2 regions of the Rothia sp. HMSC064F07 genome follow, and region 2 is predicted to be linked to the other one. Evidence: predicted binding sites of a transcription regulator. Region 2 holds the regulator's gene; the other holds the start of a gene.
The links. Region 2 encodes HspR, which represses chaperone genes until heat shock. Its sites were predicted from a motif close to AAGTTGAGTCNNNNNGACTCAACTT; they were not measured.

Region 1 (3,592 bases), on a different contig from region 2:
ATTTTGAGTAATTCGTAATAAATTGTCATCTATGTGTCGCGCCGCACTTAAAAGCTCCTGCCCAAAAGCCCCTGCTCACCCCCCCCACGGCTCACCGCCCAGGCGCGCACAAAGGGTGGGACGCGCAGTCTCTCATATCGCGCATCCCACCCTTTATGGTGAAGCGTATTCAGTTTTCTACAGAGCTTCCGGCCTTTCTGCAGGGCTTCCCGCGTGCGAATCGGGCGGCTACGCCAGCGCGCGAACCGCCTCCAGGGTCAGCTCCTCATGCTTGAGGCGCGCGGTGCCGAGCTCCGCCGGAACCTCCAGCTCGCCCGGCACAACAATGACGCGCATACCCGCCGCGGTCGCACTGCGCACGCCCGAAGGGGAATCCTCGAGAGCCACGCACTGAGTCGGATCAACATCCAGACGTTCCGCCGCCAAAAGATAAGGCTGCGGGTCCGGCTTGGGGTTGGTGGTCTCATCGTTGCCAATAACCACCGAGAACGTGCCCTCGGGTGCCGCGTTTGCGGTGCGGCGAGCCACGGAGGTGGTTGCGTTTGTGACGATGGCGGCCGGAATTTGCGCATCGTGAACCTCCGAGAGGAAGCGCTCAATGCCGGGTAGGAACTCGACCGGCTGCTGTGCCAGCGTCTCGCGCACCTTCGCTACCAGTCGATCGTTAATCTCCTCGTCCGGCAGGTTCACGCCGCGCTCGCGCAGACGATCCAGGGTGAACTGCATGGATAGGCCCAGGCAATCGAGGGTGTCCTGTTCGGTCCAGGTGCCGCCAAATTCTGCGGTGAGAGCAACCTTTGCGGCAGCCCATACGGGTTCAGTATCGACGAGGGTTCCGTCGTGGTCGAAGAGAATGGCGGCGGGGAAGGTGTTCGTAGTCGTCATGTCATTAAGCCTACCGGTTTATTTCTGGGGTGAGAGTAGGACAGCGTCCCCAGTCGTCACCAAAAAATCCGTGCCAGCGTTCTGGGGGTTCTTGGCGATAGTGAGCAGCGCATCGGCGACGTCTTCACGGGCAATCGTGGGGATACCCGGAGTTCGCTCGACGCTCGCCATGTCAAATACCTTCACTCTGCCCTTACCGGGCTTATCGGTCAGCCTGCCCGGATGCGCACGCGAAATATACGGCTGATATTCGGCAACCAGGGCGTCCGCCTTAACCTTGTCGGTAAAAATGCCGCGCATGATGACCTTGCATACCAGGCGCATGGGCAGGGACGCGGTCCGTACCGTATCGCCCACACCGTAGGCACTCATCAGAACGCAGTGCTTTACGCCTGCGCCCGTGACCGCCTCCATGATGAGGGGCAGACGCTCCTGCATGAACGTGGAGGAGAGAAATTCTCGCACCGTGGCTTTCTGCCCCAGGATGCTCACCATGACGTCCTGCTCGGAAGAAGCTGTGGCGAGCTGCTCGGCATCGTTCAGGGCTCCCGGAATGATAGTGAGATTTTGGTGCGCCCCCAAAAGTGTTAGCGCCTTGTCGGGGTTGCTCACGTAGGCGGTGACGGTGTGCCCCTCCTCTAGGGCTTTGCGGGTGAAGAGGTAGCCGGTGCGGCCGGTTGCGCCTAGAACCAGTATTTTCATGTGGGTCCCCATTCGTGACTGTGATTGTTGCGGGAACTCGCAAGTGCCCAGCCTTACATGTACCCAGCGTGGTCACTATAACAATAGGGCTTTTGGGTGGAGTTTTTGGCTGGAGTTGGTGCTTTCGCCGCTTTATTCGTGTGGTGATCCCTTAGTTTGTTGTCGAAATTTTAATCTCAAAAACCTTGGTTAACCCCTTGCGCAGAATAATTGAGTGTAGTAGACTCAAGTTATGTAATGCAGGGGCGCATAGGATAAGCCCCTCGAAATGCGAAAGGAACACCATGGACAACAAGTTCACCACCAAGAGTCAAGAAGTCATCTCGGCGGCAAATACTAATGCTCAAACCGCCGGCAACCCCACTATTGAAACCGCGCACATCCTCAAGGCCCTCATGGACCAGCGCGAAGGCGTCGCCGTAGCAGTCCTCAAGGCTGCAGGCCTGGATGTCGACGCTATCTCCGAGGCGGCATCCGCTGAAATCAAGAAGCTGCCGAAGGCATCCGGTGCCTCCGTGCAGAACGCCTCCCTCAGCCGTGCAGCGCTTTCTGCTCTGCAGGCGGCACAGACCCGTGCCCAGGGCTTCGGAGATACCTACGTTTCTACCGAAATGATCCTGCTCGGCATTGCCAGCGGAACCGATAGCACCGCAACCGCAATGCACAAGCTCGGCGCTACCGCAGAGCTCATCGCACAGACCATCCCCAACGTCCGAGGAGACCGCACCGTGGACACCCCCGACCCCGAAGGCACCTTCCAGGCGCTCGAAAAGTACGGCACCGACCTGACCGCTATTGCTCGCGCAGGCAAGCTCGACCCGGTCATCGGCCGTGACTCTGAGATTCGCCGCGTCGTGCAGGTGCTCTCCCGCCGAACCAAGAACAACCCCGTTCTGATTGGTGAGCCCGGCGTCGGTAAGACCGCCGTCGTGGAGGGCCTGGCACAGCGCATGGTTTCTGGCGACGTGCCCGAATCCCTGCGCGGCAAGACCCTGATTAGCCTGGACCTGGGCTCCATGGTCGCAGGCGCAAAGTACCGCGGTGAATTCGAGGAGCGCCTGAAGGCAGTCCTCGAAGAAATCAAGAAGTCCGAGGGCCAGATTGTGACCTTCATCGACGAGATTCACACTGTCGTCGGTGCGGGCGCATCCGAAGGCTCCATGGACGCCGGTAATATGCTCAAGCCCATGCTGGCTCGAGGCGAGTTGCGCCTCATCGGTGCCACCACCTTGGACGAGTACCGCGAGAACATTGAAAAGGACCCCGCCCTGGAGCGCCGCTTCCAGCAGGTGTACGTGGGCGAGCCCAGCGTCGACGACACCATTGGTATTCTGCGTGGCCTGAAGGAGCGCTACGAGGCACACCACAAGGTGCAAATCGCCGACTCCGCACTGGTTGCCGCAGCCACCCTGTCCAACCGCTACATCCCCTCCCGTCAGCTACCGGATAAGGCCATTGACCTGATCGACGAGGCTGCATCCCGCCTGCGCATGGAAATTGACTCCGCCCCGGAGGAAATCGACCAGTTGCGCCGCGCCGTGGACCGTCTGACCATGGAGGAGCTGGCCCTGGCCGACGAGACCGATCCCGCATCGGTTGAGCGTCTGGAAGCGCTGCGCAAGGACATGGCTGACAAGAAGGAACAGCTCGACGCCCTCAACGCTCGTTGGGAGGCCGAGAAGGCTAGCCTGAACCGTGTGGGTGACATCAAGACCCAGATTGACGAGCTGCGTTCCCGCGCAGAGGTTGCACAGCGCGAGGGTAACCTCGCCGAGGCATCCCGCCTGCTGTACGGTGAGATTCCCGCAAAGCAGGCTGAGCTGGAAGAAGCACAGCGCGCCGAGGACACCGCCAAGAACGAATCTATGGTCTCCGAAGAGGTCACCGCGGACGATATCGCCGAGGTGATTTCCTCCTGGACCGGCATTCCTGCAGGCCGCATGATGCAGGGTGAGTCCGAGAAGCTGCTCGAAATGGAGAAGCGCATCGGTGCCCGCCTCATCGG
Region 2 (3,592 bases):
AAGGCTTTTTTTGCTACTGTCACTGGCCAGCGCAAAGGTAAACGCGGCGCTCATGCACCGCGCTTTAAAAAGCGCAGTCACCGCCAGTCAGCAAGGTTTACGAAGAACTCCGGGTTTATAGTGCATGAAACAACTCATCGAGTCGGTTTTGTGCGCTTGGCCAAAATTGGAAATGTGCGGTTCGTGCTGTCACGCCCTCTACCTGCTGAGCCATCCTCAGTCACACTCATTCGTGAGCCGGATGGGAAGTACTATGTCTCATTTGTTGTGGATGTGCCTGCTGAAAATATTCAGATACCGGAGCCTTCTGCATACGCTGTCGGTGTTGACCTAGGCCTGAATCGCCTGGCCGTAGCTGTCAATTCTGAGGGTGAACGGGTGTTCTTTGAGAACCCCCGCCCTTTAAAGAAGGCAGCGGCACGTCTTGCTACGCTTCAACGTCAGCTCTCCCGTAAAAAGCGCGGTAGCAACCGCTACGAAAAGCAACGCATCCGCCTAGCCAAAGCTCACGCCAAGGTACGCAATACAAGGAGCCATTACGCGCATCAGGTAGCAAACAAGGTGGTGGACGAGAACCAAGTCATCGCCCTGGAGAACCTGAATGTGGCTGGTCTGTCGCGTACCCGTTTAGGTAAGTCGGTATTGGATGCCTCATGGGGTTTATTACGCCGTCTGATAGAAGAGAAGGCTGATGAACGTCATCGCATGGTGGTCTTTGCTGACCGGTTTGCCCCCACGTCGCAGCTGTGTTCTGTGTGTGGTGAGCCGGGCGGTAGAAAGCCGCTGAATATCCGTGAATGGGCGTGTACCAAGTGTGGTATGCGCTTAGATCGAGATGCTAATGCGTGTGTGAATATTATGCTCGCCGCAGGACTTGCGGAGAGTTTAAACGAACAGAAGAGGGACGTAAGACGCCTGCTTGCGGGTGCTGTTGCTGTTGACGCTGTTAACCCACCGAGAGCCGCATACCTGTAGGGTATGCGGCTGGCAGGAGTCCTCTTTGTTCGCAAGGAGGAGGAAGTCAACCTCCCTCACGCGGCGTATACACAAAGACGCACAAGCCTATATGGGTGGCCGACTAGCGCAAATGAGCTAAAACAGCCGAGCCGTTTATCCAAGTGTAGCGGGTTTAGCCGGTTTAGCGCTGCGGCTTCGTATCATCCGCCGTAGCCGACTGGTGACGCTGACGGTACAACACCACAGCCGAAGAACGCTGACGAGGCGCCGGGCGGGTACCGCGGGCAATATGCACCACGTCGCCACTGGTACCGGCGGCGAACACACGCTCCGTCAGGCCCAGCTTCACCTTCGCATCTTCAACCTGACGCTGCAGTGCCGCAATCTGTTCCTGCTGCTCCTCCACGAGGGACTGCAACTCAATAATGCGGCGAATACCCTCCAGGGAGACGCCCTCCTGCGAGAGCTGCTGAATCTGCTGCAGACGGTTCACGTCACGCTGCGAGTAGCGGCGCGCCTTACCGGGCGCACGCGAAGGCTGAACCAGGCCGATACGGTCGTACTGGCGCAGGGTCTGCGGGTGCATGCCCGCCAGCTCAGCCGCCACAGAAATCACGAAAACCGGCAGGTCCACGCTGTGCAGCGGCTTGCCGCTACGAGACTTGGATGATGATTCTCGAGATGCCATAGTTTACTTCGCCTTCTTCAACAAATCCTTACGCGGGTTCTCCTGCGGTGCCAGTTTTACGAACTTGTCGAATGCTTCCTGCGCCTCTGCGCTCAGCTCGGTGGGCAGAACGATTTCGGGGATGACCATCAGGTCGCCATCGCCACCCTTAGCCTTGAAGCCGCGGCCCTTGGCACGCAGTCGGCGGCCAACCTGGCCGGGTGCCAGGCGCAGCTTCACGGTGGATGCGTCGGGCAGGGGCACCTCGATTACTGCGCCGTCGACGGCCTCGGCGAGGGTGACGGGTGCGCGCATGATCAGGTTGTTGCCCTCGCGCGAGTACACGGAGTCGTCGGAGACGCGCACGGTGACCTTCAGATCGGCGCCGTGCAGGCCCTTGCCGCGCAGGCGCACCTTCTGACCGTCCTTAATACCGGCGGGGATGCGTGCCTCGGTGTGGGAACCGTCCGGCAGGAACACGGTCACGGTTGCGCCGGTGTATGCCTGGGCGAGGCTGATGCGGGTGCTGGTGGTGCTTTCTTCGGGGGCTACGTGCTGTGCGCCGCCGAAGCCGCCACCGCCCATGCCGCCGAAGTCGGCGCTGGTGAAGCCTGCGGAGCGTCGGGAGCCGCCCGCGCTACCGCCGAAGAGGCCGCCGAGCAGGTCGTCAATGTTGATGCCCGCCCCGCCACTGCTGAAGCCACCGAATGCGTCCGCGCCGGGGTAGCCGGTGTAGCTGCCACCACCGAAGCCGCCCATGCCTGCGGCACCGTAGCGGCGGATCTGGTCGTACTCCTCGCGCTGCTTCTTGTCGGAGAGCACGTCGTATGCTTCCGAGATTTCCTTGAACTTCTTCTCCGCTGCGGCGTCGCCGGGGTTCAGGTCGGGGTGGTACTTGCGGGAGAGCTTGCGGTACGCCTTCTTGATGTCGTTTTCGCTTGCGTCTTCGCTGACACCCAGTGCCTTGTAGAAGTCGTCAGTTATCCAGTTTTCACTTGCCATGTGTTTGTTTCTCCTCTCGCGGTGATGCGCCGCCCTCCTCGGTTACGGGACGGCTAGCAGGGCACCACGTTCTTGTCTTAATGCTCTATATAAAAGTTTAGTCTACTTGACTCAATTTTGGAAGGGGCTAGACCAAAAAATAGCGCCCTCCAAGGGTTTTTCACCGCGACCACAGCTCGCCGCATCCCAGACAAACACTCCAGCAAACAGCCCCAGCAAAACAGCCCAGGCAAAACATCCAGGGTAAACGACACAAGGCAAACAACAGGGCGGGCACTCCCCCGCTGGGAGAGCACCCGCCCGTCGTTAGTTATTCAGCCAATGCTTAGCCGTCACCTTACGCTGCAACAGCCACAGCCACCTGAGCGGTACGAACCACGCGGTCGTTCACGCGGTAGCCGTAACGCAGAACCATGGAGACATGATCCTCAGCCACCTCGTCGGTGGGCTGCTGCAGTACAGCCTCGTGGATGTTCGGGTCGAAGGCGTCGCCTACTTCACCGAAGCGCTCCACGCCCTGCTTGCCGAGCAGCTCTTCAAGCTTGGTAGCGATGGAGGCGAAGGGGCCTTCCTGCAGGTCGCCGTGCTTGCGTGCGGCGTCGATATCGTCGAGCACCGGCAGCAGCGCGGTCACCAGTTCACTGGTTACGAAGCCTCGCAACTGCTCCTTTTCGCGGGCGGTGCGGTTCTTGAAGTTAGTGAACTCGGCCTGCAGGCGAAGCAGGGAGTCCAGGCGCTCTGCGGCGAGTGCCGCGTCAGCAGATTCTGCTTCTACGGCGTCCTGGAGCTCAGCCTCGACGGCTTCCGCAGCTTCCTCGGGGCTTTCGACCGATTCAGCTTCGGGGTGGCCTTCCGCTGCGGGGGCATTGAATGCCTCCTCCAGCGGGTCGGGGGTGGTGTTTTCCTGCTCAGCCATGATTACTTCTTCTCGTCTTCGTCGATAACCTCGGCGTCGACAACGTCCTC

Region 1: the regulator HspR is predicted to act here: its motif matches at 1,795-1,819, upstream of clpB (ATP-dependent chaperone ClpB).

The regions. Positions count from the first base shown of each region.
Region 1 is NZ_KV831926.1:319,356-322,947, forward strand. Features, by position in the region: gene HMPREF2712_RS03800 (HAD family hydrolase) at 229-885, opposite strand; gene HMPREF2712_RS03805 (NAD(P)-dependent oxidoreductase) at 904-1,587, opposite strand; gene clpB (ATP-dependent chaperone ClpB) at 1,872-3,592, shown strand, end outside.
Region 2 is NZ_KV831921.1:2,535-6,126, reverse strand. Features, by position in the region: gene HMPREF2712_RS00750 (RNA-guided endonuclease InsQ/TnpB family protein) at 1-975, shown strand, start outside; gene HMPREF2712_RS00745 (heat shock protein transcriptional repressor HspR) at 1,139-1,645, opposite strand; gene HMPREF2712_RS00740 (DnaJ domain-containing protein) at 1,649-2,626, opposite strand; gene HMPREF2712_RS00735 (nucleotide exchange factor GrpE) at 2,964-3,542, opposite strand; gene dnaK (molecular chaperone DnaK) at 3,545-3,592, opposite strand, start outside.